DNA from 2 places in the Bradyrhizobium sp. 153 genome. Region 1 is predicted to be linked to the other one. Evidence: riboswitches for the same ligand, from Rfam matches in the RefSeq annotation. Region 1 holds a riboswitch; the other holds the start of a gene.
What was found. A riboswitch is a leader RNA that binds a small molecule or an ion and turns the genes downstream of it on or off. The one in region 1 is predicted to bind cobalamin.
Positions count from the first base shown of each region.

Region 2: it holds a riboswitch for cobalamin, as region 1 does, so the genes downstream of both, IVA91_RS02925 (DUF1636 domain-containing protein) here and metE (5-methyltetrahydropteroyltriglutamate--homocysteine S-methyltransferase) in region 1, are expected to answer to the same signal.

Region 1 covers NZ_JADPKH010000073.1:96,354-101,005, forward strand. The annotation lists gene metE (5-methyltetrahydropteroyltriglutamate--homocysteine S-methyltransferase) at 898-3,213, opposite strand; cobalamin riboswitch at 3,313-3,513, opposite strand; gene IVA91_RS16560 (aminotransferase class V-fold PLP-dependent enzyme) at 3,690-4,085, opposite strand; gene IVA91_RS16565 (4Fe-4S binding protein) at 4,466-4,652, opposite strand, start outside.
Region 2 covers NZ_JADPKH010000015.1:95,803-100,454, forward strand. The annotation lists gene cobN (cobaltochelatase subunit CobN) at 1-1,060, opposite strand, end outside; gene cobW (cobalamin biosynthesis protein CobW) at 1,060-2,094, opposite strand; gene IVA91_RS02925 (DUF1636 domain-containing protein) at 2,091-2,465, opposite strand; cobalamin riboswitch at 2,557-2,778, opposite strand; gene cobO (cob(I)yrinic acid a,c-diamide adenosyltransferase) at 2,819-3,454, shown strand; gene IVA91_RS02935 (cobyric acid synthase) at 3,467-4,652, shown strand, end outside.

The DNA of each region.
Region 1 (4,652 bases):
TGTTACACCCCATTGTTACACAGTCGGAGCCAGCGCAACACTCTGAAAGAGCATAACTTCTTTGAATTGCTGCACATCAAGAAGTTGATGATGCCCAGGAAGGACTCTGACCTCCAAGTCATCGAACGGACAGCACTCCGGCCGAACGCGCCAGTCACGGCGGTCCGCGCCATGCCTGGCGCACCAAAAAAACCGGCCTCCTCCGGAGGCCGGGCGAAAGTCACGCAGGAAGGACGCTGCTTTGCGCATCGCACCAGCTTTCGCCGGTAGGGAGGACTTACCGGCGATCGATTTTCGGCGAGGGCATTCGCCGTCAAACAAGGAGGAACGGATATCACTCCGCGTGAAATCTGGAGCCGTTTGCCTTCCGCCCCTGTCGGAAACTTCACGACTTTCCACCACTCGCCCGCTGTCCGGTTGGGACGGCAGTGCCTTGATCGAGCTGGGATCCTGCGCGCAACCGGTTTGGCTGCCGTGCCCTGAAACACAAGCGGCAGTTTGCCGTCGCGCAGCAGCATTTGGCACGTCCCCAAAACCAACAACGCTCGATTACCTCTCCCGAAGGGCGTGCCAGGGCGTGAATTTCGTATGACGTTCCGTAAGGACCGTAAAATAGATTGTTGTGATGGGACGCACACGCGATGGATAAATGAAAAATAGCGCTGTGCTTCGCGTCGGGCGATAATGTTCGGAATATGTGACCTGATCGGGCATCGCCGGCATGCTGTCCGCCGTCGGATCGAGAACCGAGCTTGTCGCCGGCTGTATGCGACGGCCTCCGCCGGCGCCGGCCGGCATTCCCAGGCACTGGGAACTTTGGGAGCTCGCAAGGACATCGTAAGCCCCCAAAGCGCGTGCATCTTATTCACAAACGCGTTGGCGAAACGCTCCGCACCATCATGGCTCAGCCCGCAACTCGCGTGCGGCGGCCACCATATTGACGAGCGCGGGACGCACCTCCTCCCAGCTTCGAGTTTTCAGTCCGCAGTCGGGATTGATCCAGAGCTGCCGATCGGAAACTCGCTGCCGCGCCAACACAATCAGCTGCTTGATTTCCGCCGCTGCGGGAATGCGCGGTGAATGAATGTCATAGACGCCGGGCCCGATCTCATTGGGATATTTGTAGCTCTTGAAGGCCTCGAGCAATTCCATCTTAGAACGGGACGTCTCGATTGAAATGACGTCAGCATCCATTGCTGCGATCGCATCGATGATTTCGTTGAACTCGGAATAGCACATGTGGGTATGGATCTGAGTTCCGTCGGCGACAGCGGACGAGCAAACGCGGAAGCTGTCCACTGCCCAATCGAGATAGTTCCTCCACTGCGATTTGCGTAGCGGCAATCCCTCCCGCAACGCAGCCTCGTCGATCTGGATCATGGTCGCTCCAGCCGCCTCAAGATCGATCACCTCATCTCGGATCGCAAGAGCGATCTGACGGCATGTCTCGCTCCGCGAGATGTCGTCGCGGACAAACGACCAGTTCAGGATCGTCACCGGTCCGGTCAGCATAGCCTTGACGGGTTTCTTGGTCAGAGACTGCGCGAAGCGCCACCATTCAACGGTCATCGGCTTCGGCCGGGAGACATCTCCGAACAGGATAGGCGGACGAACGTACCGCGACCCATAAGACTGAACCCAGCCGTGCTTGGTGAAAGCGAATCCCAACAGCTGCTCGGCAAAGTATTGAACCATGTCATTGCGCTCGAACTCACCGTGTACGAGCACGTCCAGGCCGATATCTTCCTGCCACTGCACGGTACGGGCTGTCTCCGCTTTCAGAAGCTGCTCGTACTGCGCGTCATTCAGCGCTCCCCGCGCATGAGCCGCACGCGCATTCCGGACGTCGACCGTTTGCGGGAAGGACCCGATGGTTGTCGTTGGAAACATCGGCAATGCGAACGCGACCCGCTGGACGTCGGCACGCTGGGTGAACGCACTGCGACGGCGACGCATGCTATCGTCGATCGCGGCCATTCGTCCGGCGACATTCGCATTGTGGATCTCGGGCGATGTTTCGCGGGTCACGGCTGCGTCCTCGGAAAGCGCAAGTTCATCGGCCACCTCGGCAGCATGGCCGGCCAGCGCTTTGCCCAATATCGAAAGTTCCTTGAACTTCTGAACTGAGAACGCCAGCCACGTCTTCAGATTGGGATCGAGATCGGTCTCTAGCTCAATGTCGATCGGAACATGAAGCAGCGAGCAGGAAGGAGCAATCTGAACACGGTCCCTGCACAGCTTTTTGACCAAAGGGGCAAGTTGGTCGAGCAGCGCCGCAAGATTGGAGCGCCAGACGTTGCGACCATCAACCACGCCTAGCGAGACCACGAGATCTCTGCGGGCTGTGGCGACAATTGCGTCCAACTGGTCGGGTGCCCGAATCAGATCGACATGAAGCCCGGCAACGGGCAAGGCAAGGGCTGTTTCAAGATTGTCGCCGATAGCGCCGAAATAAGTGGCCAGCATGATTTTAAGGGCCGGCACAACCTTTGCGAAATGAGCATAGGCCCGGCGGACAGCCGCCCGCGACGCTTCGTCGATGTCCATCACCAGGCATGGCTCGTCGAGCTGAACCCATTCAGCACCGCACGAGGCTAGTTCGCGGAGCACATCGACATAGACTGGGAGGAGCCTATCAAGCAGCGACAGCGGATTGAATGCGGGATTTGCGCTTTTGCCGAGCTTCAGGAAAGTGACTGGGCCAACTAGGACGGGGCGCGTTTGGTAGCCGAGGCTTTTTGCCTCCTCATATTCCTCGATCGGCTTTCGAGAGGAATACTTAAAGATCTGATCCTGGTGAAATTCCGGCACCATGTAGTGGTAGTTGGTATCGAACCACTTCGTCATTTCCTGTGCGGCTACGCCTGGCCCATGCTGAGTGTGATCACCGTCCTGAGCGCCACGTGCCATGGCGAAGTAGGTCTTGAGCGACACAGGACCTTCGGTCCAGCCGTAGACGTCGGGAATGGCTCCGACCATTACGCTGGTATCGAGCACCTGGTCGTAGAGCGAGAAGTCATTCGAAGGAATGACCGTCACACCGCAGGATTTCTGCCGTGCCCAATTAGCGGCACGAAGTCCACTCCCCGCCTCGAGGAGCTCGGCTTCGCTGGAGTTTCCCGCCCAGTAGCTCTCGAGCGCGAACTTGAGTTCGCGTCGTGGGCCGATGCGTGACGTCCCCAATGTGGCAACGGGAAGCGCAAGAATAGACATAGATCAGACCCCATAATTGGGGCAAAGGCCATGGCGGACGCATGCAGCGAATATCGCGTGAGCGACAGCTGCTTGGCGCACACCGGGACACCCCGCCCGTGGACGATATATTGTCGAGGCAGGTCTCCTGGCTCGCGGGTCGTCGCTGCTGTCCGGCCTTCCCGAAGCCGCATGGCTTCAGTGACTTCGTTGGACAGCGGCTCGCCGCTTACAGTTGCGGGGGCAGCGCCGGCATTGCACCGGCTTCCCTCTTAGCTCCGGATCAAACGAAATCCGAAGACCACGACGGCTGGCATTAGACGCACGAGGATCGATCCGTCAACCTACTAAGTGTTGCCGCGATATTGCCCAAGCGATTGCCAGCTGTACCAGGTAGGGCACAACGGTCTTACTCCCGGCCTGGTAAAAACGCGTGGATCTGTGAAGCCTCCGCTTATGAATGCGTTCGCTCAACACCCTCTTGGCGTTGTCGTGAGCTAACGCGAGCAGAACGAACGCGCTGGGCGCTTCGACATCTGCGTGATCGCGACAAGCCTGGTCTTTTCCGTCAGCAGCTTCTCGAACTCGCCCGTGAGGAAGTTGCGATCATGCTCGGCCGACATCCGCTTGAACACAGCGCCATGAGGCTCCTTAGGAATTGCCAAGGCCGGGATTGCTCCATGATCGCACGGATGATCAGGTCGGACTGCCTGTGTTCGGCGGACCCCGCGACGAGCCGCGAGCTCGATCGCCTCCGTGGCGTTGGTCAAGATGATCTCCTCGGTGCGCCAAGCACTTACGTGCTGAGCGACTTTGGCGCGCCTTCGTTGTTTCCGTCGCCGCTGGCGAGTAGTGCAGCCTGGACGTTGGCCTGCGCAACATCGCAGGAACAGTTCCGGACCTCAGGATGCACGCTGACTTGCGAAACTGGAGTAAGCGGCGAGAGCGGGGGCGGCGGGGATCCTGCTATGACCCTAGGCTCATGCACGCGTGCATGGTGACCACGGCCAAGCGGATGCCGAGCTTCTCGCACGTCTTCAGGATCTCCGGACCGATCTCGTCGCATCGAGACCGTCTCTTCGGCTTCGAAGTGACGTAGCTTTAGATATCCTGCAGAGCCCTTCGAGGGCTTCTCGGAGTCGATCGGCGCCTTAAGGTCATAACGATGTTGATCGACCTCGATCCGCCCCACGCGGTCGGCGGCCGCCACAAGCGCGACATCTACTACTTCGTTCGCGAAATCGAGCGGTGAAGCCTTCTGGACGCGGGCTGCTTATGCTGTCTTAGACGGGACACAGGTGTCAGGCACCGGACAGACCACCGCACATTGCGGCGTGTCGGAATGGCCCTCGCACTCCGTGCACTTTTTGACATCGATAACGTAAATGTCGCGCTTGAGGCTGATCGCCGCGTTGGGACACTCGAACTCACATGCCCCACAAACGGTGCATTGCGAAGCG
Region 2 (4,652 bases), on a different contig from region 1:
CCTTCACCCGCTCCTCGTCAGCGCGATGCGCAAGATGGGAGAACTGCAGATCGGGATCGCGCTCCGCAGCGGATTTGAAGCTCACCACGCCCGCGAACAAGCGGCCATCGACCTCGGGCAGCACCACATGCATCGCGAGGTCGCCCGGCGAGAGGCCGCGCAGCGAGGTAGCCCAATCCTCGCGCCGTGCCGTCGAGAGCGCAACCTGGAACACCGGACACGGGGCTACGTCAAACGGCGTCGTGCCATCGTCGCCTACGGCCGAGAACGCCGTCGCATTGACGATCGCCGTAGGAGGATCTCGCGCGAGATGCGCGCGCAGCCAATCGGCGACGGCCGCGGCTTTCAGCGAGGTGACGAAGACACCATAGGCACCAAAACCCTTCTCGCGCAGCGCGGCGATCAAGGCATCGACCGGCCCGGTGTCCGCAGCGGTGAGATAGGAGCGATAGAACGTCACCAGCGCGTGCGGCTTCCCCTCGCCGCCCGTCGGCGCAGCAATGACGCCGCGCGCGGGATCATAAAATCCCGTCTCGGGCACATTCATTTCGCCGACGACTGGCCCGGCATAGAGGCCCGAGGCCAGCGCGAGCTGCGCGATCGCGGCTTGGGCCGCGACCGGGCCGCCGGTGTCACAGAGCACCTTGAGCCGGCGCAGGGTCGAGACCGGCAAGGTCGAATACGCGTCGAGCCGCGTATCGTCACGGCCGTCGGCCGGCAGCACGGCCAGCACGATGTTGCGGTCCTTAGCAAGTTGCTGGAGCGTCGCGAGACCATACGGCCAATAGGATTCACCGCCGATCAGACGTACCAGAATGCCACGCGCATGGGAGAGCGTGCGCTCGATATAGGTGTCGACCGAGAGCGGATGACGCAGTTCCGCAAGATTTGCGAGCCGCAGCGACGGCAGGCTGGTACGGCCGCGCCGCCAGCCGGCCGCAAACGCGGCAAGATCGGAATCCGAATATGAGAGCACCACGAGATCGGCCGGGTCCTGGCCGATGTCCCTTGGCGTCGCGGTCTCCTCAAGACCGCGGCTCTCGCGGAAAACGACGTGCATCAGGTTGCTAGCCCTGACCTGATCGCGGCCTCGTCAATATCGCCGTGCTCGCCAATCACGACGAGTTTCGATTGCCTGACACCTGCGCCCCAGGGCTTGTCGAACTGGTGGCGCACACGCTCGCCGACCGCCTGCAGCAAGAGGCGCATCGGCTTGCCCGCGATTGCGATATAGCCTTTGACGCGCAGCACGTTCTGCTCGCGCGCTAGGCGCTGAACGGAGGCGACCAGCGCATCGATATCGGCAACTTCCGGCAGGTCGATCACGACGGAGGCAAAATCGTCATGCTCATGCTCCTCCTCGCCGTCGTGATGCGAGGGACGCGCGGCAAGATCGCTCTCGGCGGCGGCGCCGAGACCGAGGATGACGCGCGCATCGATCGCGCCGTCGGTGATGGGAAGCATCGGCACGCGGCGCGGCATCTCGGCGGTGATCGCCGCCTTGGCGGCTTCTATCCCTGAGCTGCCGGCAAGATCGGCCTTGGTCAGCAGCACGATGTCGGCGCAGGCGATCTGGTCCTCGAACACTTCCGACAGCGGCGTCTCGTGGTCGAGATTGTCGTCCGCCGCGCGCTGCGCTTCGACTGCAATCGGGTCCGGCGCGAAGCGGCCAGCAGCGACAGCCTCTGCATCGGCCAGCGCAATCACGCCATCGACAGTGATGCGCGAGCGGATCTCCGGCCAGTCAAAGGCCTTCAGCAGCGGTTTTGGCAACGCCAGGCCCGAGGTCTCGATCAGGATGTGATCGGGCTTCACGGGGCGTGCCAGCAATTGCTCCATGGCCGGAATGAAATCGTCAGCGACGGTGCAGCAGATGCAGCCATTGGCGAGCTCGATGATGTTCTCCTCCGGGCAATTGGCAGCAGCGCACGACTTCAAAATCTCGCCGTCGACGCCCTCGCTGCCGAACTCGTTGACGAGCACGGCGAGCTTCTTGCCGCCGGCATTGGCGAGCAGATGCTGGATCAGCGTCGTCTTGCCGGAGCCGAGAAAACCGGTGATCACAGTGACCGGGACTTTTGCGAGCGAATTCATTCGGCGGCCTCCGGCACGACGGCAAGGGGGGGAATGCGGGCAAGCGACTGCTTGCGGAAGATTTCGGGACGGCTGCGCCAGGGCACGAGGCCGTCGGGCGCGGCCGCATACGCCGCAGCGCCCGCGACCACGTCGCGCGCATTCGTCTCCGACAGGCGGCCATAGACATAGGACCAGCGACCCGGCGCACTCAGCGCGACCGAGCAGCCCTGGCTACAGGCAGAGAGGCATTCGACCGGAACCACATTGACGCCGTCGGGCACGCCGGCGTCCAGGATCGCGCCATGCAACCGCTTGCCCGGCGTGACGTCGCCTTCGCCAAGCGTCTCGCCGGCACGGCAGGTAATGCAGACGTGAAGTGTGACCGTCATCGCCTCTTCCAGAATAACAGCGGGAGGCGAAGAGGCGCACGGACCATTGTGAGAGGCCCGTTTCCCCGTCGCGGAACACCCCGTCCGCCGGTCCAAAATCGTCCGCGCTGGCAGGTCTCCCGGCTTGCGGAGCAGGGCTTTTGCCCTTCGATCCCCGCCTTCCCGATCCCGTTAGGGGTCAGTGGCTTCGGGCATCTCTCCGGTCACGGTCGCGGGGGCGGCTGCATTTTGGACCCAAATCTTGCCAATTCGGACCCTATCGCATTCCCTCTTCGCCTGTCATAGGACAGGAACCAGCGCAGACCCACCATTTGCCGGTGGCCGCCACTTGTCAAGCCGAAGGACCGGATACGATGACGCCTGAACCGGATATCCAAACGGGCGAGGAAACCGACGCCCGCCACGCCGCGAAAATGGCAAAGAAGAAGGCCGCCCGCGACGAGATCATGGCGACCAAGAGCGGCGAAAAAGGCCTCGTTATCGTCCACACCGGCGCCGGCAAAGGCAAGTCGTCCTCGGCCTTCGGCATGATCGTCCGCTGCGTCGCCCATGGCTTGCCCTGCGCGGTGGTGCAGTTCATCAAGGGCGCCTGGGACACCGGCGAGCGCCGCCTGCTCACTGGCCATTTCGGCGACCTCTGCCAATTCCACGCCATGGGCGAAGGTTTCACCTGGGAGACGCAGGACCGCGCCCGCGACATCGCCGCCGCGCGCGCCGGCTGGGACAAGGCCAAGGAGCTGATTCGCGATCCTGCCTTGCGCATGGTCGTGCTCGACGAGATCAACATCGCGCTGCGCTATGACTATCTCGACATCGCCGAGGTGGTCGAATTCCTGACGACGCAAAAGCCGCCGATGACGCATGTCGTGCTCACCGGGCGCAACGCAAAGGACGAATTGATCGAGATCGCCGATCTCGTTACCGAGATGACGCTGGTCAAGCATCCCTTCCGGTCCGGCATCAAGGCGCAAGCCGGCGTCGAGTTCTGATACGATCTCGCCATGGCGCGCGCGCTGATGATCCAGGGGGCCGGCTCGGACGTGGGCAAGTCGCTCATCGTCGCGGGCCTTGCGCGCGCCTTCATGCGGCGCGGCCTGCGCGTGCTCCCTTTTAAGCCGCAGAACATGTCGAACAATGCCGCCGTCACCGTCGACGGCGGCGAGATCGGCCGCGCCCAGGCGCTTCAGGCGCTCGCCGCTCGCGTCGAGCCGCACACCGACATGAACCCGGTGCTGCTCAAGCCGGAGACCGATGTCGGCGCGCAGGTCATCGTCCATGGCAAGCGCATCGCAACGGTGCGTGCGCGCGATTATGCGGCGATGAAGCCCTCGCTGATGGGCGCCGTGCTGGAGAGTTTCGCGCGCTTGAAGACGCGCGCCGATCTGGTGCTGGTCGAAGGCGCGGGCAGCCCGGCCGAGGTGAATTTGCGAAAGGCCGACATCGCCAATATGGGCTTTGCGCGCAAGGCCAACGTGCCGGTCGTGCTGGTCGGCGACATCGACCGCGGCGGCGTCATCGCCCAGCTTGTCGGCATCAGGACGGTCATCGACCCTGACGATGCCGCGATGATCCAGGGCTTCGTCATCAACAAGTTCCGCGGCGACCCCACGCTGTTCGATGACGGCTACCGGCTGATCGAAGCGAAAACCGCATGGCGCGGCTTTGGCGTGCTGCCCTGGTTCGCGCGCGCCGGCGAGCTGCCGGCCGAGGACGCGCTGGGCCTGCGCGACGCGCGCAAGCCGGGCCAATGCAAGATCGCCTGCCTCGCCCTGTCGCGGATCGCCAATTTCGACGATCTCGATCCGCTCAAGCTCGAACCCGGCGTCGATCTCGTCATGGTGCGTCCGGGCGAAGCAATCCCCGGCGATGTGAGGCTGGTCATCATCCCCGGTTCAAAATCCACTCGTGGCGATCTCGCCTTCCTGCGAGCACAGGGCTGGGACATTGATCTCGTGGCGCATCACCGCCGGGGCGGCCATGTGCTCGGGCTCTGCGGCGGCTATCAGATGCTCGGACACAGCGTTGCCGACCCTGACGGCATCGAGGGACCTGCGGGCGACACGCCGGGTCTCGGGCTGCTCGACGTGACAACGGTGATGAGGCCGCAGAAGACGCTGACACGCGTCTCCGCCTTGCACGCCGCCACCGACCAGGCGATCGAGGCCTACGAGATCCACATCGGCCACA